One region of the Oceanobacillus kimchii X50 genome, then DNA from elsewhere that is predicted to be linked to it. Evidence: riboswitches for the same ligand, from Rfam matches in the RefSeq annotation. Region 1 holds a riboswitch; each other region holds the start of a gene.
The links. A riboswitch is a leader RNA that binds a small molecule or an ion and turns the genes downstream of it on or off. The one in region 1 is predicted to bind thiamine pyrophosphate.
Positions count from the first base shown of each region.

Region 1 (5,953 bases):
TCAGCTAGCTCAGGTACATGTAATGAGTTTATAGGGTCTAAATAGTCATTATTCAATGAATTTGCCTCCTTTTCAATTTACTATCGGTGTTGGTCGGTTTTGTGGAACAGGAGCTTCAAAAGGTGCACGTTGATAAATTGCCTGTAATTCTCCAAGCGCTTGCATGGATTGTTCAACATCTTTTTGCATTAATGCTCTCAAATCTTGATCAAATACGAGTCCTTGCATTAGTTTTGATTTCGCTAAGCACAGGGTTTTGAAATTAATAACTTCATGTAAATCCATTGATTCATGATCAGCTAATTTTTGTTTATCCATTTCTAATTAACCTCCTTATTCGTTAATACAATCAATTGTATTGTTCCAAAAATAGGAGTGAATATTCTTTAATGTTTTTTTTTAAAATTGGAAACAGGTTACATCTTTAAGAATCGGGCGCTTTAATGAAGCAATGAAAGCCTAATTTCTCAATTGAGAAATTAGGCTTTTTAATATTGAAAATTTCCTTAACGTTGTAAATCCGCATTTTCCTGACGCTACCCCTTATAGAGTGACTCAAAATTTCTCGGGCACAACATAAAGAGTCCTCCGCTACTTAAGCAAACGAAGGACTCCAGTCAATTATAAAACTATTCTTTTGCGTTTATTAAATAAAACGTGGCAATTATATTAATCCATCATTCGTTTCTTGAAGGACAAGATTGTTAATCCAGCACCAACAACTATCCAAGCACCAATAATTGCAAAAGGTTGCCAATAATCGGCAATAGTCCCGTTCGTTATATTCGCTATTTCAAATAACTGAATAGCTGGTGTATATTCTAACACTTTCAGAAAAGGATATTCTTCTGCAAACCCAATAAACATATTAGACATTCCAAATATAAACATTACAGGTAAAATATAGATGGAAGCTTCTAAAACAGAACGAGTGATTAATCCTAACCAAGTTCCTAGCGCAATAAAGAATACAAGAGATAATACAACTCCTACTATTACCGGTATAAGATTAGAAGGTGAAAATCCTGAAATCAACATAGAGATATACGTAATTACTAATGTGATAACTATTGTTACGGCACTTTTTCCTGCTAGTATCTCCGTAATGGTAGCAGGTGAAAGCATCAAACCACGAAGTGTATTCTTTTCCTTTTCTTCCGCAATAATTGCACATTGAAGAAAGGCACCTACCATAGATAAAGAAATGCTGATAATAAATATATGAATTTCTAATGGAACAACATCCATCCGTCCATATATGAGCGCAAATACGAGTGGTAAGATAATCGTTGAAGAGACATACATATTACGATATAAGTCTTTTAAATCCTTTTGAAAAATTGCCATAAAACGTTTTACAGAAAAAGTCATACTAGTTCCCTCCCCGTTACTTCTACGAAAATATCCCCTAAAGTTGGTTCTTTTGTGCTGATGGTTTCTATACGATCTTCTGAAATATATCGTTGAATATCATTAGCAATAGAAGGGGCTAAAGGTAATTCCAATTCTCTACCATCCCTTAGCTCTAGCAACACTTTCTCTTCACGATATTGCTTCTTCAAATTTTTAGGGCCATCCAATAACTGCACAGAACCTTTATTCAAAAATGCTACACGATGACATAAATGATCTGCTTCTTCCATATCATGTGTTGTTAAAAATACCGTTGTTCCTTGTTTATTCAATTCTTTTAATCCTTCATGAATGTGCTTCGAGTTCACGGGATCTAATGCTGAAGTTGGCTCATCCAAGAATAATATTTCAGGGTTATGAAGTAATGCTCTTGCCAAGAGCACGCGCTGTGTCATACCTTTTGATAACTTGGCAACTTGTTGCTTTGCTTCATTTTGTAAACGAACCATCTCTAACACTTCATTAATGCGGTTCTCTTGCACATCATATAATTGCGCATACGTTTTTAAATTATCGTAGATAGTGAGACGGTTATACAAACCACTATTATCTGTAACCACTCCAAATCGTTTTCGTTGAGCTGGCGATTTTAATTGTTGAACTGGTACACCAAATACTTTTGCTATTCCAGAAGTGTGTGTTAATTGTCCAGTTAATATTTTTATTGTGGTTGTTTTTCCTGAGCCACTTGGTCCTAAAAAACCGAATGTCTCTCCTTTCTCGACTTGAAAAGTTACATCGTTAAGTGCTTGCTTATTTTGATAAACTTTTTCTAAATGACTTACCTCAATGACTGAAGTCATGTAATTCCCTCCTGAAAATCCAATTTTCATTTGCATCTTCAGAATACTGTTATATCAAGGTATTCGCACTAAATTTCCGATGAATGGAGTACCTAATAGGTTAAATGGAGCTTAATCGACTCCTAAAATTTGCTTTAATTCAACCAACTTTGCTTTCGATAACGGTACTTGAGTTTTTTCTTTATCTTGCAAAACAAGACTGTAACTATTTCTCGTCCAGGTAATTACTTCTCGTACTTTTTGTAAATTTACGATATAAGATCGATGACATCGGAAAAATCCTTGATGTTCTAATTTTTCTTCTAATTGACGAAGCGTAAATGCTGTTCGAAACGATGACCCTTTCATATGTACTACAGCTTGACCTTCATCACTTTCAATGTAGTCAATCTCTGGAGGATCAAGTAGTACTATCTTGTCATTTACTTTCGAAGGTATTTTATTTAGCTGAAAAGAAAAATCTTGCTTTCCTAACTCTTCTTCTGAAACTTCGTCTATCTCTTGCTTCTCTTCATTTTCTTCTGTTTTAATTTCAACTGTTTGTAACCCTTCCTCGTTAAGTCGGTAAACTCTTTCTGCTAATGTAATTGCACTTTCCATATTAGATGTCAGTATTAATACACCTTTTTTATTCTGCTTAAGATGGTTTAAAACATGAACCAATACTCGTTTCGTTTCTAAGTCAACATTCAAATCCGGCTCTTCAAAAAGATAAATACATGCATCCTGAATAATTGTTTTCCCATAATGAACCCGCTTTTGTTCAGACTCTGTTAATTTACTAATTGGCTTATCCTTCACTTCATGTAATTGTAGTTTTTCAATCAATTCTTGATGGTTGACCTTTGTTTGATATAGTTGTTCAATAAATCGAAAATACTCTTTTGTATTCATTCGTTCGTAAAGACCGTTACTCAATAGTTGTAGTCCTAACGCTTGAAAATACTTCACTTTATCTTCTAATGTAATTCCATTTAATTCGATGCTACCGTTATTAATTTTTTTATCTCCAACAATCATTTTTATTAACATCTGCCTAACATTTAAGGAGGAATGAATCGCTGCAACTTCCCCTTCTTGAATCGTTAAATGAAACGTCGAAAACAAGATGTGGTCACCTTGTCGATATTCTAGTTCTCTTAATTGAAGCATCTATCTCAGTCCCCTTTGAATCCCAATTTTATGTATTCAGATGACAGAATTTATTTATTTTGTTACAGTTAATATGAAGTAAATAAATACGAAAAGCAACTACTAGGGGTGCCCAGTACTATGTGTGGGCTGAGAGGAAAGCACCTACTTTCCGACTCTTATGGACCTGATCTGGTTAATACCAGCGTAGGGAAGTAGTCAATAATTTTGATGATTACATTCTCAGTATACCAAAACCAGGTCCTTTAATTGGACCTGGTTTTTTGTTTGTTTTAGAAAGGAGAGATAAAGTGAAAAACACCCGCGTCTTAACATTGATGGCTGTCCTTGTTGCCATTGGAACGATTGGTTCACAGTTATTATGGTTCCCTGCTGGTGTCGCACGAGCGTATCCTGTTCAACATGCAGTAAATGTTATGGCAGCAGTGTTACTTGGTCCAGGACCTGCTGTTGGTGTTGCTTTAATGATTGGTTTACTTCGAAATCTCTTAGGGATAGGAACATTACTAGCTTTTCCCGGAGGAATGATTGGCGCTTTTTTTGCAGGGATACTTTATCGAAAATGGCGGCGTCATCGTTTAGCAGTAACAGGAGAAATACTTGGAACCGGGATTATTGGTTCTTTTCTTGCTGTTCCTTTTGCTAACTTTTTAATGGGATCGAGTGTTGGTGCGCTTGCATTTCTACCAGCATTCATCATTAGTAGTGTTTCAGGAGCGTCCATAGGTTGGTTTATTTTATCTCGAGTTCATAAAGTGAAACCAGAACTCTCACACACTCAGAGGAGAGATTACTCATGAAATTCTCAGAAGAACTAAGATTAGAAAACAAAGATATTTTTACACTTATAAAAAATCACCCGTTTGTAGAAGGGATAGGAAAGGGAATACTATCCGTAGATGCAGTTCGTCACTATGTTCAAGCGGATTATGCTTATTTAAATGGATTTATGAAAACTATTGGCTCAGCTATTGGTAATGCAAATCATCGTAACGACATCGCTTACTTTAGTGCTCTAATGCTGTTTTCATTACATGACGAAATCCAAGCCCATCTGTGTTTCTGTGAGTATATTAATGTAAACTACGAAGACTTACAAGGACAGCCATTACCTCCAACAGGAGATCATTATGTTAAACATATGATGTATCATGCCCAAACAGGAACTACAGGTGAAGCAATTAGTGCGCTTTTGCCATGCCCTTGGACGTATTATGAGATCGGAAAATATCTAAATGAAACGTGGCAAGTATCGGATAATCACCCATTTCAAATATGGATTCAATGTTATGCAAATACCAAACAAGATGTTGAGGAAATGTGTGAACGACTTGATGAACATGCGAGTCATGCTTCAGAAAAAGAAAAAGCAAGTATGAAAATTGCTTTCCGAAAGAGTTGTCAATTAGAATACTTATTTTGGGAAATGGCTATGTCTACTGAGGAGTGGCCGTCATTGAAGGAGGATATAAATAATGAATAATGTATCATGTGCATTAACGATTGCCGGCACAGACCCTAGTGGTGGAGCTGGAATACAAGCAGATTTAAAAACATTTCAAGAACTTCAAACATACGGCATGTCTGTCATTACTTCCGTAGTAGCTCAAAATACTACTGGTGTAACTTCCGTCCATCATATGCCAATCAATATGATTGAAGATCAACTTGAAGTTATAATAAAGGATATGCCTATTCATGCCCTTAAAACGGGAATGATTGCCAATAAACAAATGATGGAAATAATCTCCAAAAAAATTGAGAAAATGGATGCACCTTATGTTATGGACCCAGTTATGGTTGCAACAAGCGGTGACTCGCTAATAGATACAGAGGCCCGATCATTTTTAAGAGAATATTTGCTCCCCCAAACCGCACTAGTGACTCCTAATATTCCAGAAGCAGAATTTATTACTGGTCATTCTATTGAAACATTAGAAGACATGAAAGATGCGGCAAAACATATCGTTGATCATTTCAATGCGGATGCCGCATTAATAAAAGGGGGCCATATGAAAGCAGATGCAGTAGACTTTCTATATGATGGATCTGCGATGCATACATTTTCAGCTAAACGAATTAATACAAAAAACACTCACGGTACGGGTTGCACTTATTCTGCTGCTATAACTAGTTATCTCGCTAAGGGGTACTCCATGGTAGAGGCAGTTCAGAAATCAAAAGACTTTGTTACTGCTGCAATATCCCAATCGTTTGAGCTCGGTTATGGGAATGGGCCGACAAATCACTGGGCAATTCGGGAAAGATAAAGGAGAAACTAAGGAGAGGGAGATATATATGCAAGTCGATATTATTAAACAAGTTCGTGATACTAAACCACTTGTGCATCACCTAACCAATCAAGTAGTAATGAACTTCTCAGCTAATGGGTTACTTTCATTCGGCGGTTCGCCAATAATGGCAAAAGCGATAGAAGAAGCAGAACAAATTGCCGCAATTTCAAATGCCGTTTTAATTAACATCGGTACGTTAACTTCCATTGAATTGGAATCTATGATAGCTGCTGGAAAAACAGCAAATGAACATAATATTCCTGTATTATTAGACCCTGTCGGAGTTGCTGC
Region 1 covers NZ_CM001792.1:423,359-429,311, reverse strand. The annotation lists gene C794_RS02440 (spore coat protein) at 1-56, opposite strand, end outside; gene C794_RS02435 (hypothetical protein) at 73-318, opposite strand; gene C794_RS02430 (ABC transporter permease) at 670-1,371, opposite strand; gene C794_RS02425 (ABC transporter ATP-binding protein) at 1,368-2,216, opposite strand; gene C794_RS02420 (LytTR family transcriptional regulator DNA-binding domain-containing protein) at 2,328-3,368, opposite strand; TPP riboswitch at 3,463-3,578, shown strand; gene thiW (energy coupling factor transporter S component ThiW) at 3,659-4,168, shown strand; gene tenA (thiaminase II) at 4,165-4,851, shown strand; gene thiD (bifunctional hydroxymethylpyrimidine kinase/phosphomethylpyrimidine kinase) at 4,844-5,638, shown strand; gene thiM (hydroxyethylthiazole kinase) at 5,667-5,953, shown strand, end outside.

Region 2 (5,953 bases), 970 kb from region 1:
TTTAGTGTTTATTTTCAAAACTTTCGTTATAATAAGAAGATAAAAGATTTTTCTAAAATGAAGGAGAGATTTGATGTCAGTTACACTCACACCAGTCTGGGATTTAGATACGATCTTCCCAGGAGGAAGCGATTCTAAGGAATATCGGGAGCATGTTCAACAGATAAGAGAAGATATAACTTTATTATCACAACAAGTTACCCACATCAATCTGTCATCTATTAATTTAGATGAATGGGCTAAACTTTTTATAAATTTGGAGAAGTTACAAAAAGAATTTCGTGAAGCATCTGCTTTTGTTAGTTGTCTAAGCGCTCAAGACGTAAAAGATGAGCAAGCCAATCTTCTTGTTGCAGAGCGCAGTGATTTATTAGCAGAGATGGAAGGATTAACCACATTAATTGATCAAAAAGTAGCTGGAGTTCCAGAGAAAGAATGGAAAGAATTAATAAGCACACCTGAATTAAAAGAATTAGACTTTGTGTTAAGAGAAAAACGAGACAAAGCACAGAAACAATTATCGAAAGAAGTGGAAATGTTAAAAAATGACCTTTCCGTTGATGGATATCATGCATGGAATCAAATGTATGGAACTATTGTTGGGAAGATGAACGTTGAACTTGAGGAAGATGGAGAAATAAAAGCGTACTCCGTTGGACAGGCTGCAAATAAAGCAAATCATCCAGATCGTAAAAACAGAAAGTATGTATTCGATCAAATGTCTAAAGCGTGGAAAAAAGACGCAGATTTAATCAGCCAAACATTAAATCATCTGGCAGGATTTCGACTACAAACCTATAAGCATTATGGATGGGATAACGTTTTAAAAGAACCGTTAGAAAAAAATCGTATGAAGCAAGAAACTCTTGATGCGATGTGGGGCACAATAGAAAGAAATAAACATCATTTTGTAAAGTACTTAGACAGGAAAGCTGAATTATTAGAACTGGATAAATTAAGTGTTTATGATATTGGTGCTCCAATTGGAAAAAAAGAAGAAAAGAAAAGTTATTCAGATGGTGCAGCATTTATCGTTAATCATTTTGCGAAATTTAGTCCTAAAATGGCAGACTTTGCTCAAATGGCTTTTGAAAAAAATTGGATAGAAGCAGAAGATCGACCAGGAAAACGTCCTGGTGGATTTTGTACAAGCTTTCCAAACAGTGAACAAACAAGAATTTTTATGACTTATTCTGGAACGTCTTCTAATATCGCGACGTTGGCTCATGAACTCGGACATGCTTATCACCAACATGTAATGAATGATGTTAATGGATTGAATCAAAGATATGCAATGAATGTAGCTGAAACTGCTTCTACTTTTGCGGAAATGATTGTTGCAGATGCATCTGTACAATCTGCGGCAACAAAGGAAGAAAAGCGATCCCAACTCGAAGTGAAAATTCAGCGTAGTATTGCATTTTTTATGAATATACATGCCCGATTTTTGTTTGAGACGCGTTTTTATGAAGAAAGAAAAAAAGGAATGGTATCGGTAGACCGCTTAAATCAATTGATGGTAGAAGCACAGAAAGAAGCGTACTGCGATAGATTGGATGAATATGATCCAAACTTCTGGGCTTCAAAAATGCATTTTCATATAACTGGAGTACCTTTTTATAATTTCCCGTATACATTTGGGTACTTATTTAGTCTCGGAATCTATAAACATGCCCAAGAAAAAGGTGGAAGTTTTGAAGATGATTATATAGCTTTACTGAGGGATACCGGAAGAATGTCTGTAGAAGAATTAGCACAAAAACATTTACATGTTGATTTAACTAAAGATGGATTTTGGGAAGAGGCAATCTCCTTATGTGTGGAAGATGTTGAGACATTTCTTCAATTATAAACTATTGTATAAATAACCAGTTTAACGTACAATAAAATATAGCAAAAAAGTAAATAGAAAAGCCTGCAAGGGGAGCCATATGGCTGAGAGTGGACAATGATTGTTCTGACCCTTTGAACCTGATAGTTAATACTAGCGTAGGGATTGTAGTCTTTTTGATGGTTAGTAGTAATGTGTGAGCGGAGCAAAGGCTGTATAATGCAGTCCCATCAAGAAGCTTCCCTTTGGCATTACTTTTTTGTTGTGTGAAAAAACGGTTTCTGACCTTAAAGGGGAGAGTAGATAATGACAAAAATAAAGACATTATTTTTAGTCGAGGTTGCTGTATTTACGGCGCTTGCACTTTTACTAGATTTAATTCCGTTACAAATAAAATTATGGCCACAAGGCGGCTCTATTGATTTTGCGATGATTCCAATATTCATTGTTGCGTTTCGGTGGGGACTAAAAGGTGGCTTATTATCAGGATTTCTATGGGGAATGTTACAAATTGCTGTAGGGACTGCATATGTAATGGTGCCATTACAAGGATTCATAGATTACGCAATCGCATTTACAGTTATTGGTTTAGCAGGAGTTGTAGCAAAAGCAGTACAAAAAAATGTTCGAGAAAATAAGATCAAATCATACTTATTTTTAATTACTCTAGGGGTATTTATCGGTTCATTTGCACGTTTTATTGCACATTATATTGCAGGGATTGTATTCTTTGGATCTGCAGTAGAAGGACAACCAGCGTGGTTATATTCTCTTCTGTATAATGGCTCGTATATGTTACCTTCTTTTATACTGAGTGCTTTAGCTGTATTCTTTTTATTCCATAAACAACCAAAAACATTACTTCAATCAAAGTAGGCAATTTGCTCACACAAACAAAGTCTGAGGACCAAAAGTTCTCAGGCTTTTATTATTAAGTGAAAGATAGTTACAGTAGCGAAAACACTTCTCTTTGCATAGGCTATAGTACATTCAAAGAGAGGAAGAATGTAGGATGACATTAACTCTAGCGCATTTCATTTATGGGTTGTTTACACTCGTAATTATCATCACAATGATTTTTCGAAAAGGGATTGTACTGCCGACCTTATTAGGAACTTTCATATTATCATGGGTATTTAATGGCAGTATTGTTTCAGGATTTACAGCCATCTTTCATGCTAATCTAGTTGCAGCACAAGAGTTATTCAGTATATTCTTGATTATTACGTTTATGCTTGCCTTATTACATTCATTAAAAGACCTCGGAGCAGATGTGCGAATGATACAGCCAATACAAAGAGTAATGGTAAATGGGCACGTATCATTTTTTGTATTAATAGGGGTAACCTATGTAATTTCATTATTCTTTTGGCCGACTCCAGCGGTACCGTTAATTTGTGCATTATTGGTACCTGCTGCAATTAGTGCGGGGTTACCGGCAATGGTAGCTGCAGTTGCAATTGCAATTGCCGGTCAAGGCATGGCATTATCATCTGATTATATCGTCCAAGTTGCTCCAAACCTATCGGCAACTGCAGCAAATATAGATACAAGTATCGTTGCAGATCGTTCACTTATCCTCTCATTAGTTGCTGGTGGAGTTGCAATCGTAATTGCATACACACTCTATCGCAAACATATTCGTTCAAAAAATGATCCGGAAAATGAAAGAGAATTAGAACAGCTGCAGCAATCGGAGCATTCTGTACACCATCCTAAAACGAAACAGTTACAAACATGGAGTAAACTATTTGCAGTTATTGTACCAATTGCTTTGTTGGCTGTAGTCGTGTATATGATGTATGGTAAGTTTATTGCGAATACAGAATTAGTAGGTGGTGATGGAGCTGCATTTGTTGGTGGAGTTGCAGTAATATTGTTATTGCTCTCAACAGTAGCGTTTGGAAAACAAAACGCACTAGACTATGTAGGAAGTCATATTACTAATGGTTTTGTATTTGCTTTTAAAGCTATGGGGCCAGTTATACCTATCGCTGGCTTTTTCTTTCTTGGTAGTCCCGAGTTCTCAGGCAAAATATTAGGTGTAGAAGAAGGGCCTGCATTATTATTTGATATTGTTGCTTCCATTCAACAATATCTACCAGAAAGCTCATTTTTAGTTGCTTTCAGTGTGTTAATCATTGGAATTATTACTGGTTTAGACGGTTCTGGTTTTTCAGGATTGCCCTTAACGGGAGCATTAGCTGCTTCTCTTCAGACAAGTGGAGTAGATGCTGCTACACTAGCAAGTATTGGTCAATTAGGAGCTATATGGACGGGTGGCGGCACCATTGTTGCTTGGTCATCATTAATTGCAATAGCAGGTTTTTGTGGAGTATCTGTAATGGATTTGGTTAGAAAGAATTTCATTCCTGTAATAGTCGGATTAATTATAGCAACAATCGTAGGAGTTATCTTTCTTTAGAACTGTGATAAGACAATCAAATTACGATGCCTTTACTTGTTTCGTAGACTTCAATTTCAATAATAATTGGAGGTTACAGAACGTGTGAGGGCATTTTTTAATTGAAATTAATTAAAAATAGGTTATACAAATTTGTCGAATATGTTAGAATAATTCTAATAATATAATAAAGGAGGTGATGATAATTGATGACGAAAAGTATTCAATTTTTAAATTGTAAAAAAGATAGTACATAAAAAATAGATTCAGAGTAGTTAGGTTGTACTAAATAAAAGCGCTTACACATAAGTTGATACAAATATATTTTTAAGAGGAGGTATGCAATTGAATGCTATTGTTATTGCTCTAATCGGTATTGTTATTTTTATATTGGGTTATCGTTATTATTCTAAGTTTGTAGCGGAAAAGATTTTTCGATTAGATCCAAACTATGTCACTCCTGCACATCGTTATAAGGACGGTGTGGATTATGTTCCGACCAATAAATTTGTTCTTTGGGGACATCATTTTACCTCTGTAGCAGGTGCTGCTCCAATACTTGGGCCCGCAATTGCAATCTACTGGGGATGGTTACCTGCTTTTTTATGGGTAGTTTTAGGTACGGTGTTTGCTGCAGGAGTTCACGATTTTGGAACATTAGCATTATCTGTTAGAAATAAAGGATACTCCGTCGGTACTATCGCAGATAAGTTAATTGGTAGAAGAGGAAAGCTATTATTTTTATTTATTATATTAATATTAGTTTTGATGGTAAATGCAGTTTTTGCATGGGTAATTTCAAATTTATTTATTAGTTATCCATCTAGTGTTTTGCCAGTATTCATTCAAATCCCTTTAGCAATTTGGATTGGATACGCTGCTTATAAACGAAGTAAAAAAATGTTAATCCCTTCACTTGTTGCGCTTGCAATTATGTATTTAACAGCAATTTTAGCAAGTAGATTTGACTTTTTACAAATTGATCTTGTGCGTTTTATGGGTGGAGAAGATGGAGCTGGGTTGTTTGGATTAGGAAGTGTATCAACAGCATTTTTAATTTGGATTGTCATTTTAATGGTTTATGTTTATATTGCTTCGACATTGCCGGTATGGAAATTACTACAACCAAGAGATTTTATTAATTCGCATCAGTTGGTAGTAGGATTAGGCATTCTCTATTTAGGACTAATCTTCACAAATCCTAGTATTTCAGCACCAGCTATTAATGAGAGTCCAGATAAAAGTCTATTGCCATTACTATTTATCACCATAGCTTGTGGAGCTATCTCTGGTTTTCATGGATTAGTGTCATCAGGAACATCATCGAAACAATTAAATAAAGAAACGGATGCAAGATTTGTAGGATACTTTGGTGCTGTAGGTGAGGGAGTACTCGCTCTTGTATCTATACTTGCAGTTGGGACGTTATTTGCAAATACAGATGCATTTTCTCAAGCATACGCATCATTTTCAGACGCAAATGCGATAGGACTAGGTAATTTTGTAGAAGGTGCAGCTAATTTAGCGCAGGGTTTATGGATTCCGACTGATATAGCTACAACAATAGTTTCCATCATAGTTGTTAGCTTTGCAGCAACAACATTAGATACATCCGTACGTCTTATGCGTTATATTATTGCAGAGTTAGGTATTGAATATAATATTAAGCCATTAACAAAAACACATGTTGCTACCTCGGTTGCAGTATTATCCAGTAC
Region 2 covers NZ_CM001792.1:1,395,743-1,401,695, forward strand. The annotation lists gene C794_RS07375 (M3 family oligoendopeptidase) at 74-1,852, shown strand; TPP riboswitch at 1,911-2,014, shown strand; gene thiT (energy-coupled thiamine transporter ThiT) at 2,138-2,707, shown strand; gene C794_RS07385 (hypothetical protein) at 2,844-4,256, shown strand; gene C794_RS07390 (carbon starvation CstA family protein) at 4,581-5,953, shown strand, end outside.
Region 2: another riboswitch for thiamine pyrophosphate. It lies ahead of thiT (energy-coupled thiamine transporter ThiT); the one in region 1 lies ahead of thiW (energy coupling factor transporter S component ThiW).

Region 3 (5,953 bases), 890 kb from region 1:
CGCTCCGTATAATTTGATGGATCATGCAATGAGTGATTTGGGAGTTACGAGTTGTGGCGAATATACCTATCCTTTAGCAGCTTATGATATTTGCTCTCCTTATCATTTTTGGATGAATATATTATTTATTGTTAACGGGATTACATTTTCAATAGGGATACTATATCTTTCTCAACAGCTAGAACAAAATAAAAAGAATCGGATAGGTACTATTTGTTTATTGTTATTAGCATTAGGAAATATTGTTTCTGGATTTATTCCTGCAGATGTAAATTTATTCTGGCATTCTATTTTTGCACAGTTAGGAATGGTAACTTTTTTAATTGGGTTATGGTTATTTGGAAAATTATTAGTCAGAGGGAAATGGTGGACTTATTGCATATTGGTTTCTCTCATCATTTTAGTAGTTTTTATTGTGCTACTTATCTTTATCTCTTTACCAGCAGGACTACTTCAACGTATGTTTTATGGTGTTACATTTCTGTGGGGTACTGTCTTAGCAGTTATTTTAGCTAATAATAAAGGTGCGTATAGGTGAATATTTAAAGGAAAGATGTTTTACTTAAATTTTGAAAGGTGTGATAGCAATGAACCAGATTTCAGTTAAAAAGGTGATTGAAAAGTAGTTTGATTCTTTTAATCTTCTTTTCAATCGTTGGTAGTATAAATTTTAATGAAAAGAGGATTCACATGTATAAAGATCGAGAGTTGACAATACGGCCAATTAAAGAAAAAGATTTGAAACGTCTATGGGAATTAATTTACAAAGAAGATAAACCCGAGTGGAAGCAATGGGATGCTCCATACTTCTCCCATAAAAGTATTTCTTATGAACGTTTCTTGAAAGAATCTGACTCATGGATTGATACTAAATCTAGATGGGTAATTTGTGTAGATAATGATGTATATGGTACAGTTTCTTACTATTATGAAGATGAACAAAAGAATTGGCTAGAGATGGGGATTATCTTTTATGAAGGCAATAATTGGGGTAAAGGCTATGGAACAAGAGCTTTAAAGTTATGGATAAACCATCTATTTGATCAATTGCCTGTAGTTAGAGTAGGTTTGACTACATGGTCTGGAAATAAGAGGATGATTCGTGTTGCTGAAAAGTTAGGAATGATGATGGAAGGAAAAATACGTAAAGTCCGTTATTATAATGGAGAGTATTACGACTCTATACGTATGGGGATTTTACGGGAAGAGTGGAATTATAAATAATATTAAAGAGGAGACTCTATTCCGAAGAGTCTCCTCTTTTGTAAAACCTATTTATCAGTAGCAATAGAGAATAATGATTTATCTTCTATCTTATGCGTTATTATCATCAATAGCATACCGAATAATATCATTCCAGCTGCAACAAATGTGATTTGTGAAAAAGAAAAACCAGAATTTAATAGTAAACTTCCTAATGTTGCACCAATAGAATTTGCCAGATTAAAAACGGAAGCGGCAATGGTACCAGATAGAGCTGGTGCTTCTGTAGCAGCTAGAATAATTTTTGAGTTTAGAATTGGAGTGGTTCCGAATGTTCCTGCTCCAAATAGAAAACATGCAACATAAGCAAGAAATGGTACAGATAATAAAAATGTAAATAAAAATAGCACTGCACCAAGTATTGCTAAGGTAACGATTAAACGTTCGGTTAACTTTGAAGGATGAATTCTTCCCGAGACAAAATTGCCAATAACGGCTCCTAGCCCAAATAAAAACAGCCCGATTGTGACACCTGTCACGCCAAAACCAGCAATTTCTCTTAACATAGGTTCTTTAAACGTATATGCAGTGAAAACACCAGAAAAACCAAAGACAATAACCGCAATGATCATTAGTATATTTTTATTTTTTAATACGGTTAATTCTTTTCTAAGTTTCGGTTGTTCTGCTGGCCTAATGTTCGGAGTAACTAAAAGTAAACCAATTAAAGTAATCGCACCTAATAAGGCTATAATCCAAAAAACAAGTCTCCAATCAAAAAAACCACCAACAAACGATCCGAATGGAACACCAAGCATAACAGCAATAGTTAACCCACCTTGAACAGCAGCTATGGCACTAGTTCTTTTTTCTGGTTTAGAAATTTCAACAGCAAGACTCATGGTTAAACCAAAGAAAGGTGCATGCATCGTTGCTGACAGCAATCTTGATAATAGAAGCACTTCAAAATTTGGAGCTAGTGCTGCAACGATATTACTTATAATAAATATAGATATTAATCCAATTAATAAGGGTTTAGGTGAGTACTTTACTGTAACCATCCGTAAGATAGGTCCGAATACAGCAACGCTAATAGCATAAACACTTAATAAAAGTCCTGTAGTAGATACTGGTACATCCAGGTCTGTAGCGAATTGTGTTAGTAATCCAGTAACAACATATTCTGTCATTCCTATCGCGAATGTACCAATCATAAAGATAGCTAGAATAGTATTTCGAGAAAATTTCATTGGCATATCATCTCACCTCTTTGTTAAAAAAATACATAGTGAATATGATATGACAGAAGCTACCTGATGTCTAGAGTAAAAATAATTATAGAAAAAATTACTTCATTTGCCTCTTTGACTTCAATAAAAAAAGGAGTAGAATATACTAAGTTAATGAAATGAAATTACATAATGAAGGTGAGATACATGAAAGAAAAATTAAAAGCATATCGATTTCCTATTATTTTACTGGCATCAATCATTATTGGGAGTATTATAGGGATTTTATTTGGTGAAGAAGCTACTATTATTAAACCACTTGGGGATTTATTTATTAATTTGTTATTTATGATTGTTATACCTTTAGTTTTCTTTACCATATCATCAGCGATTGCTGGTATGGATAGTATGAAACGTCTTGGGAAGATTTTGGGCTCTATGATTACGGTTTTTGTTGTTACAGGAATAATTGCATCTGTATTTATGTTAGTTGCTACTGTTATTTTTGAACCGGGTTCTGGTGTAAATATTCCCTTGGATACACCAGAAAATGTGGAAGAACAAAGCTTATCGGAACAATTGGTTAATACGTTTACAGTACCAGATTTTGTTGATTTATTTTCCCGAGACAATATGTTAGCACTAATTGTTTTTTCTGTATTGATTGGTGTAGCGACTGGTTTAACTGGGGAGAAGGGTAGACCATTCGCTACATTTCTAACTAGTGCTTCTGAAGTGTTTATGAAAATCATAAAACTCGTGATGTACTATGCCCCAATTGGTCTTGGAGCGTACTTTGCAGCACTTGTTGGAGAATTTGGAGCGGAATTAATTGGGGATTATGCGAAAGCAATTATCATTTATTACCCAGTTTCCGTATTATATTTTGCAATTGGCTTTACCTTATATGCATTTCTTGCTGGTGGTAAGAAGGGAGTTACTCGTTTTTGGAAAAATATCTTAGCTCCGGCAGCAACTTCACTTGGTACTGGAAGTAGTATCGCTGCTTTACCTGTAAACTTACAAGCGGCTAAACGTATTGGTGTTCCAAAGGATGTTCGTGAAACGGTACTTCCTTTAGGGGCAACGATTCATATGGATGGATCGTGTTTATCTGCAATGCTTAAAATTGCATTTGTCTTTGGCGTATTCAATATGGATTTCTCGGGATTTGATACTTTCCTAACTGCTATTGGAATATGCTTGTTGTCTGGAATTGTGATGAGTGGAATTCCAGGTGGCGGATTTATGGGAGAAATGATGATAATCACACTGTATGGTTTACCAATGGAAGCATTACCAATCATAACTGCCATTGGAGTAGTGGTTGATCCGCCTGCAACGATGGTTAATGTTACTGGTGATACCGTATCAAGTATGTTAGTAACCAGACAAATTGAAGGAAAAGATTGGATGGAGAAGAGTGAAAATTTGACCTAGACTTTTAAGGGTCCTTGCTAAATAAACGGAGTAAAAAAGTATCTTTACATTATATTCCATTATTGGTAAGCTTGGGTTGTTAGTAAATGACATTTAAATAGAATTTTTTTCACACTAGGGGAGCTATGGTAAATAGCTGAGATGAACATTGGATTGTTTAGACCCTTTATACTCGAACAGGATAATGCCTGCGTGAGGAAGTGTGGTCAATAGGCATAAGTATATTGACTACATTCTCTCATGATGAATGTGGTCTTTTTGTTTGTTTCAAAGAGGTTGTTCAAAGAGTCTGGTGAAAATAACACAGATCAGGGGGGAACTTCTGCTAAGATCGCCCACGTCCTGTGGACAACGCAGAAATCACCACATCCTGTGGAAGCTCGTTGGCTTGCTTTAGTTCCTCACGTATTAACTGCATACGTTCCGGTACTCAAAGCTAAGCCGCCTCGATCTTCTCGGTCCTTTTCATCCACCCTTTTAAACCCACACTTAAAGTGAAAAAGTTCGCTAAGGAGGAAAAATCTTTGCGAGAAAAATGGGCGTTCGTAGAAAACACTCCACAAGATGCAGCGATTAATATGGCACTAGACGAAGCTTTGTTGCATTGGCATCAAAAAGGTGAAATTCCACCAACTTTGCGATTTTATCGATGGAATGAACCGACACTCTCTATAGGATATTTTCAGAAAGTAGATGGTAAAATTGATCTTGAAGGTATTAAAAAGCATCAATGTCAATTGGTAAGAAGAATGACCGGTGGAAGTGCTGTCCTGCATGATGATGAATTGACATACAGTATTGTCATTTCAGAAAGGCATGAGAGAGTTGCATCATCTATTCGTCAAGCATATTACGATTTATCAAAAGGTATATTAAGAGCCTATCAATTGCTGGGGATTGAAGTAGATTATGCACATGAGCCAATCTCTAAAAATCGAAGCACGATTTGTTTTGAGCAACCCGCATTTTATGAATTGCTTGCAAATGGAAAGAAAATTTCAGGGAACGCACAAATAAGGAAAAAAGGAATACTACTTCAACATGGATCAATCCCTATATCTATGAATGTGGAGATGCTATTTGATTTATTACAATTTCCAACAGATCAAATAAAAAAAAGAAAGAGACAAGGATTTTATGAAAGAGCGACTACTATTAATAAGGAGTTAGGAGAAAAGCAATCCTATAAAGTGGTAAGAGATGCTTTTCAACAAGGTTTTTCAGAAATTTTAAATATCGAATTAGAGCCAATAACGTTGACAGAAGAACAGTGGAAAGAAGTGTATCAGATTGCCGAAGCTAAATATTCGAAGAGTAATATAAAAGGAGCTGTTTCACATGTCTAATCAACAAACTCATGTACGAAAGCCAGATTGGTTAAAAACAAGAATTAATACAAACAAATCTTATCGAAACTTAAAAAAGCTGATGCGTGATAATCGGTTAAATACAGTTTGTGAAGAGGCACGCTGTCCAAACTTACATGAATGCTGGAGCGAAAGAAAAACAGCTACATTTATGATTTTAGGAGATACGTGTACAAGGGGATGCCGATTCTGTGCAGTAAAAACAGGGCTGCCGAATGAGCTGGATTGGGGAGAACCAGAACGTGTGGCTGATTCTGTCACCGTAATGGGTTTAAAACATGTGGTAGTAACAGCAGTCGCTCGAGATGATTTGAATGATGGCGGTGCAGCAGTATTTGCAGAAACTGTCCGAGCTATTCGTAGAAAAAATCCAGGTTGTACTATTGAAATTTTGCCTTCTGATATGAAAGGAGATTATGAAAGTCTCCATACATTAATGGATAGTGGACCAGATATTTTTAATCATAATATTGAGACCGTTCGAAGACTTACCAAGAGGGTGCGAGCTAGGGCTACGTATGACCGTTCATTAGAGTTACTCCGACGTGTAAAAGAAATAGCTCCAAAAACACCAACAAAATCTAGTATAATGGTTGGTCTAGGAGAAGAAAAAGAAGAGATTATTCAAGCAATGGATGATTTATTAAATCATAATGTGGATATTGTTACACTTGGCCAATATTTACAGCCAACGAAAAAACATCTAGAGGTAGT
Region 3 covers NZ_CM001792.1:1,309,403-1,315,355, forward strand. The annotation lists gene C794_RS06975 (DUF998 domain-containing protein) at 1-538, shown strand, start outside; gene C794_RS06980 (GNAT family N-acetyltransferase) at 691-1,224, shown strand; gene C794_RS06985 (MFS transporter) at 1,272-2,459, opposite strand; gene C794_RS06990 (dicarboxylate/amino acid:cation symporter) at 2,640-3,872, shown strand; TPP riboswitch at 3,979-4,088, shown strand; gene C794_RS06995 (lipoate--protein ligase family protein) at 4,397-5,218, shown strand; gene lipA (lipoyl synthase) at 5,211-5,953, shown strand, end outside.
Region 3: another riboswitch for thiamine pyrophosphate. It lies ahead of C794_RS06995 (lipoate--protein ligase family protein); the one in region 1 lies ahead of thiW (energy coupling factor transporter S component ThiW).

Region 4 (5,953 bases), 210 kb from region 1:
TCTGCATTCAACGTCAACTCACGTTGCTTAGCATTATGAATTTTATTTATTACGGCAGACTTCAATCCACTAAAACTAAAATCATAACTATCTGCTTCTAGCCAAGCACGCGGAAAATTAATCGACTCTTCACCTTCAGCAGCTAAGCGATCAATTTGCGGACCACCGGGATACGGTAATTTCAACATACGAGCTACCTTATCATACGCTTCTCCTGCGGCATCGTCTCTTGTTTCCCCTATTAATTCATAATCACCATGTTCCTTCATTAGAACTAATTCTGTATGTCCCCCAGAAACAATAAGGGCTAACATTGGAAACTCAAATTCATGCGCTAAACGATTTGCATAGATATGACCAGCAATATGATGCACCCCAACTAATGGTTTCTTTTTAGCAAACGCTAATGCTTTCGCTGCATTCACACCTACTAATAAAGCTCCCACTAATCCAGGCCCCTCTGTAACTGCAATGGCATCTATATCTTTCCAAGTAACACCAGCTTCAGTAATTGCCTTTTCAAGCACAATTGTAATTTGTTCAACGTGATGTCTAGATGCAATTTCAGGCACAACTCCCCCGAAGCGTTTATGGCTTTCGATTTGAGATGCAACTACATTGGACATAATCTCTCTACCATTTTTTACTACAGAGGCTGCAGTCTCATCACAACTTGTCTCTATACCTAATATAATTGTATCTTTTTTCATTTTACATTCACCCACATCACTATGGCATCCTCATGATTATCCGTGTAATACCTTTTACGAATACCACCAGGAACTAAACCAAATTTTCTATATAAGGACTGTGCTGCTATGTTTGATGCACGCACTTCTAGTGAAAGACGTTCTACTCCTTTTGATATGGCAAGCTGCATCACATAACGAAATAACTTTTCACCTAGTTTATTTCTACGATAACTTGGTAAAATAGCAAAATTTGTTATTTGCGCATCATCTAAAACAATCCACGAACCAATATAACCAACTATTGTATGCTCTATTTCAACGACATAATAATACGCATGAGCATTTTCTATTAATTCTTGATAAAAAATATCCGTTGTCCAAGGTGTTTGAAAACATGCATTTTCTACATGTAAAACTTCAGGAATATCAGTAAGTTCCATTGGACGTATCGTAATATTATTCATTCGCTTGATGTTCCTTCTGACTTTTTTGCCAATTTGCTTCTGCTTCCGCTAAACGTAAATAATTAGGGACGAGCTCATGAATGGATTCCGATTCTATATTCATCCCTGCAAGACCTAAATGCGAAGCTTTTGGAAGATGATAGACAGATTCAGGGATAATTGCTAATTCCCCTAATTCCTCTTTAATTAATTCTTTAAATTCATGAATATCTGGACTCAAGAATACTACCTTTTCGCCCTGCTTTTTTAATTTATCAAGCATGGAAGTCATAAGTAAATTTTCTTCTTCGATTACTTTTTCAATTTTATTATCATTAAATTGATATCCACCAGTAAACACTAATCCTCTTCTCGCATCAAAGAAAGGACATATAATTCCGTTAAAGAACTTTCCTTGATATGCGAGTACCTCTAAACTGGAGACACCTACTACTGGTATTTGTAATGCCCAAGCCATCGTCTTTGCAGTAGATAGGCCTATTCTTACTCCAGTGTATGACCCGGGACCTTTTGCTACTATAATTCGATCAAGATCTTCTGGTTGTATAGATACTTGATGCATAAGACTTTCAACAGCAGGCATTAAACGAACGGAATGATTCTTCGTGAGATTAGTTGTAAGTTCTGCGATTATCTCTCCATTCTTTAATAATGCCACACCTAATACTTGATTGGAAGTATCGATTGCAAGTATATTCATACATAAACTCCTAACCGTGTAATTCGCTTACTACTTGTTCAAAATGAGATCCTCGAGGATACAAATCAATTTCACGAATATCTTCATTATCCGTGTACTGAATAGATATATCTAAACGATTCTCGGGTAAGAATGGCTCAATAAACCCTGCCCACTCAACTACAGAGACTCCATTCCCATGAAAATATTCATCAAAGCCAATATCTTCAAGTGAATCCTCCAAACGATAGACATCCATATGATATAAAGGCATTTTCCCACGATATTCTTTCACGATTGTAAACGTAGGACTCGTAATATGACGCTTCACTTCTAGTCCAGAAGCAATTCCTTTCGTAAACGTTGTTTTACCAGCACCTAGCTGACCTTCTAACGTAATAACATCACCAGGATGCAACAACTTTGCTATTCTCTGGCCGAGAGTTTTAGTCTCTTCGGGAGAACGAAGCTGTATTTTCATTTAATTCACCTACTTCAAATGCGTATATCCGCTTTTTTTAAGCACTTTACGCACATCATTATCTTCTATATAAACAGGATGCTTGTTTTCTTCTATAACATTACCAATTATCGTTAATTGGGTGTTTGTCTGCTCAGCAGCTTTTTTTACTACATCCCAATCGTACTTAGCGACTGTGCCGAGAAGTTCAAAATCTTCGCCACCAGATAATTTCCACTGATACTGTTGCTCATACGTAAATTGATTAAAAGAACGTGAAACTGGTATGTCATTTTCACTTAGAACTATAGACACATTAGAGGCTTCTGCAATTTCACTTGCCTCATTAGCAATCCCATCACTAACATCATTTAAAGATACTCTTTCCAGACTTTCTAGAGCTTGCGCAAAAGCCACTCTCGGTTCTGGTTTTCGATGTCGACCTATATAAAAATCTTGATCAATATATCTGTTGTTTTCATTGGTCAGGATATGAAACCCTGCCTGAGAGTCCCCTAACGTGCCCGTAACAAAAACAATGTCTCCTTCTTTAGCATGCTGACGACATCGAGCTTTATTTGTGTTGGTATATCCAATTACTGTAATAGAGATTGTTAATTGTTTACCTGAAACGGTGTCTCCACCAATAATATCCATATGATATTTCGACGCTAAATCATCCATACCTAAATATATCTGGGACAGTTCCTCTTGAATCCAATTCTTTGGTATAACGATAGAAACTAAATAGAAACTAGGTGAAGCTCCCATTGCTGCTAAGTCACTTATATTGGCTCCTAATGCACGATAACCTATATGATATGGTTCCATTGTAGAACGAGAAAAATGTACATCCTCTACAAAGGTATCTACTGCAGTAACAATATCCATCGAACTTCGAAAAACCGCGGCGTCATCTCCAATTCCTTTTAACAGAGAAGACTGTTGATAAAACTTCGGCTTAATCGAATTTATAAAAGAAAACTCATCCATTTAAAATCACCATTCTTTGTATTCACTACCAACTATCATAGCAAAAACAAAAGAAAAAAGAAAAAAATTGGACGACTAAATTATGTCTACAAACTAAAAAAACACAGGTTTCAATTAAAACCATGTGTTCTACAACTTCTAATATAATTTTCATGGCGGTCCGGACGGGACTCGAACCCGCGACCTCCTGCGTGACAGGCAGGCATTCTAACCAACTGAACTACCGGACCAACTTTTTACTTATGTATGGCATCCAGTATTTCAGTGAATCTGGATCTTACTATAGTAATATTAAATAATTTGGTTGCGGGGGCAGGATTTGAACCTGCGACCTTTGGGTTATGAGCCCAACGAGCTACCAGACTGCTCCACCCCGCGATATGACTTATGATATGGAAAATATGGTCATACACTTCTATGTGTTATACTCACATATTATATCCAATCTAAGGATAAATTATCCTTGCCTGGCGGCGTCCTACTCTTGCAGGGGTAAAACCCCAACTACCATTGGCGCTGAAAAGCTTAACTTCTGTGTTCGGCATGGGAACAGGTGTGACCTTCTCGCTATCGCTACCAGACAATCCTTAAAAACAAGGACAAGTAATATTATATCCATATAACTATAAAAAAGCAATACCTTTTTATAATTTTTTTATATTTTTTTATTTCATCGTTTGTTTTTATGAAAAAACAGCTTGTAAACGTTGAAGTGAAGCTCTAGTATCGCAAAACAAATTACTTCTTCTAGATTACTTTTAATTATAATAGTCGACTACTTCCAAAGCCAAGTCATTGCTATAAAACTGTCACTAAAATATTCGTTGTATTAAACTTAGTAATTACGGAAATTGACTCATATGAATAATTTTACTTTTAAGAAAAAATGAAATAAGATATAGGTAGAATAAATAAAAATCCACTAGGGGTGCCATTTGGCTGAGATAAGATTCATTTCTTAATCCCTTTGAACCTGAACTGGTTAATACCAGCGTAGGAAAGTGGAGTTGGCAAGTTATACCTATTCTTTAGCTGTATACACAACCACTCCATTTTCGGGGTGGTTTTTTTGTTCTTCATTCTAATTTTTAGAGAGGAGATTTTTTGATGGATACTATTACAAAAATTAAAGAAGATAAGCCGTTTATTTTTAATATTACCAATGAAGTTGCGATTAATTTTGCTGCTAATGGTTTAATCGCAATCGGAGCGTCACCTGCGATGTCCCATACTCCAAGAGAGGCAAAAAACTATGGAGAAATTGCCGACGCAGTAGTGCTGAATCTTGGGACATTAACGGAAGAACGTGGAGAAGCAATGTTAAAGGCTGGAATAGCAGCAAACGAAAATGGGGTTCCAGTTATTCTTGATCCCATTGCAGTTGGAGGCACAGATTTTCGGACGGAAATCATTGATGACATACTTACAACGGTAAAGCTAGCCGTAATACGTGCTAATGCAGGGGAAATAGCTGTGTTGGCTAGTAAGCTAGAAAAAGCAAAAGGGCCAGATTCCATTATTCAAGAAAACGATCCAGAAATAGCAAAAACAGTCGCTAAAAAATATGATACGGTTGTCATTTCAACTGGAAAAGTTGACGTTGTGACCGATGGTGAGCGAACTGCGTTATGTAAAAACGGGCATGCAATGCTACAAAACATTACGGCTAGTGGATGTTTACTTTCATCTTTTGTTGGACCTTTTGTGAGCGTAGTTGATGATTTTTATAAAGCAGGTATATATGCTGTAACAAGTTATGGCATTGCAGCTGAATTAGCAATGGCAAAAGCAGCGGGGCCTGGAACATTTATTCCAGCCTTACTCGACGAGTTGTATTTTCTATCGGATGAAAAAGTAGAAAAATACAAACAAGTTCAAGAACTATAAGGATATATTTCATTATGGAAAGAGGGAAAGCAAATGGAAAATCTTCTATTTATCGAGACAGGGACAGGAGTAGATGTACATGGACAAGATGTGAATATTGCATCAGAACGAGCAGTAATGCATGCAATCCATACCAATTCTATGCCAGGAATGAAGAAAATTCTACCAGATGGTGATTTAGATAAGATGAAGGTACATGTAAAACTGGGCATCCCATTGGATCAGGAAAAATTGGATCACTACAGAATAAAACAATTAATTCCTTATGGCACAGTCACTGTTGAGGTCTTGCCTGGAGGCATGGCAACAACTAGTGGGATTTTTCTGGAAGATCAGCAGGATAAAAACGATTTAATGTATATTGTTAATGCTGTTGTAGAAGTAGGCTATTAAACAAAAATTAAGGAGGATTCTCTATGCGTTTTTCAGAGTCATTGCGAGAGGCAACGAAAGAGAGTTGGGAGTTAAGTTTAAATCATCCATTTGTACAGGGTATTGTAAGTGGTGATTTGCCACTAGAAACATTCAAAAATTATATTCTGCAGGATATCTATTATTTGAAGCATTACGGCAAGGTGCATGCTTTTGCGGCTGCCCATTCAGATGACTTTCATGTTGCTGCTAAACTGGCTGAAAAAGCAAAGAAGACAGCTGAAGCAGAGTTAACGGTGCATAAGGAGCATGCAGAAATTTTACAGATTACAGATGCGGAAATCGAGAATTTTAAACCAGCACCAACTGCCTACGCGTATACATCACATTTGTACCGTGCGTCGTT
Region 4 covers NZ_CM001792.1:633,648-639,600, reverse strand. The annotation lists gene tsaD (tRNA (adenosine(37)-N6)-threonylcarbamoyltransferase complex transferase subunit TsaD) at 1-710, opposite strand, end outside; gene rimI (ribosomal protein S18-alanine N-acetyltransferase) at 707-1,156, opposite strand; gene tsaB (tRNA (adenosine(37)-N6)-threonylcarbamoyltransferase complex dimerization subunit type 1 TsaB) at 1,149-1,856, opposite strand; gene tsaE (tRNA (adenosine(37)-N6)-threonylcarbamoyltransferase complex ATPase subunit type 1 TsaE) at 1,867-2,316, opposite strand; gene thiL (thiamine-phosphate kinase) at 2,326-3,288, opposite strand; tRNA gene C794_RS03575 (tRNA-Asp) at 3,442-3,518, opposite strand; tRNA gene C794_RS03570 (tRNA-Met) at 3,590-3,666, opposite strand; rRNA gene rrf (5S ribosomal RNA) at 3,754-3,869, opposite strand; TPP riboswitch at 4,203-4,305, shown strand; gene thiM (hydroxyethylthiazole kinase) at 4,396-5,175, shown strand; gene C794_RS03555 (Lin0512 family protein) at 5,209-5,568, shown strand; gene tenA (thiaminase II) at 5,592-5,953, shown strand, end outside.
Region 4: another riboswitch for thiamine pyrophosphate. It lies ahead of thiM (hydroxyethylthiazole kinase); the one in region 1 lies ahead of thiW (energy coupling factor transporter S component ThiW).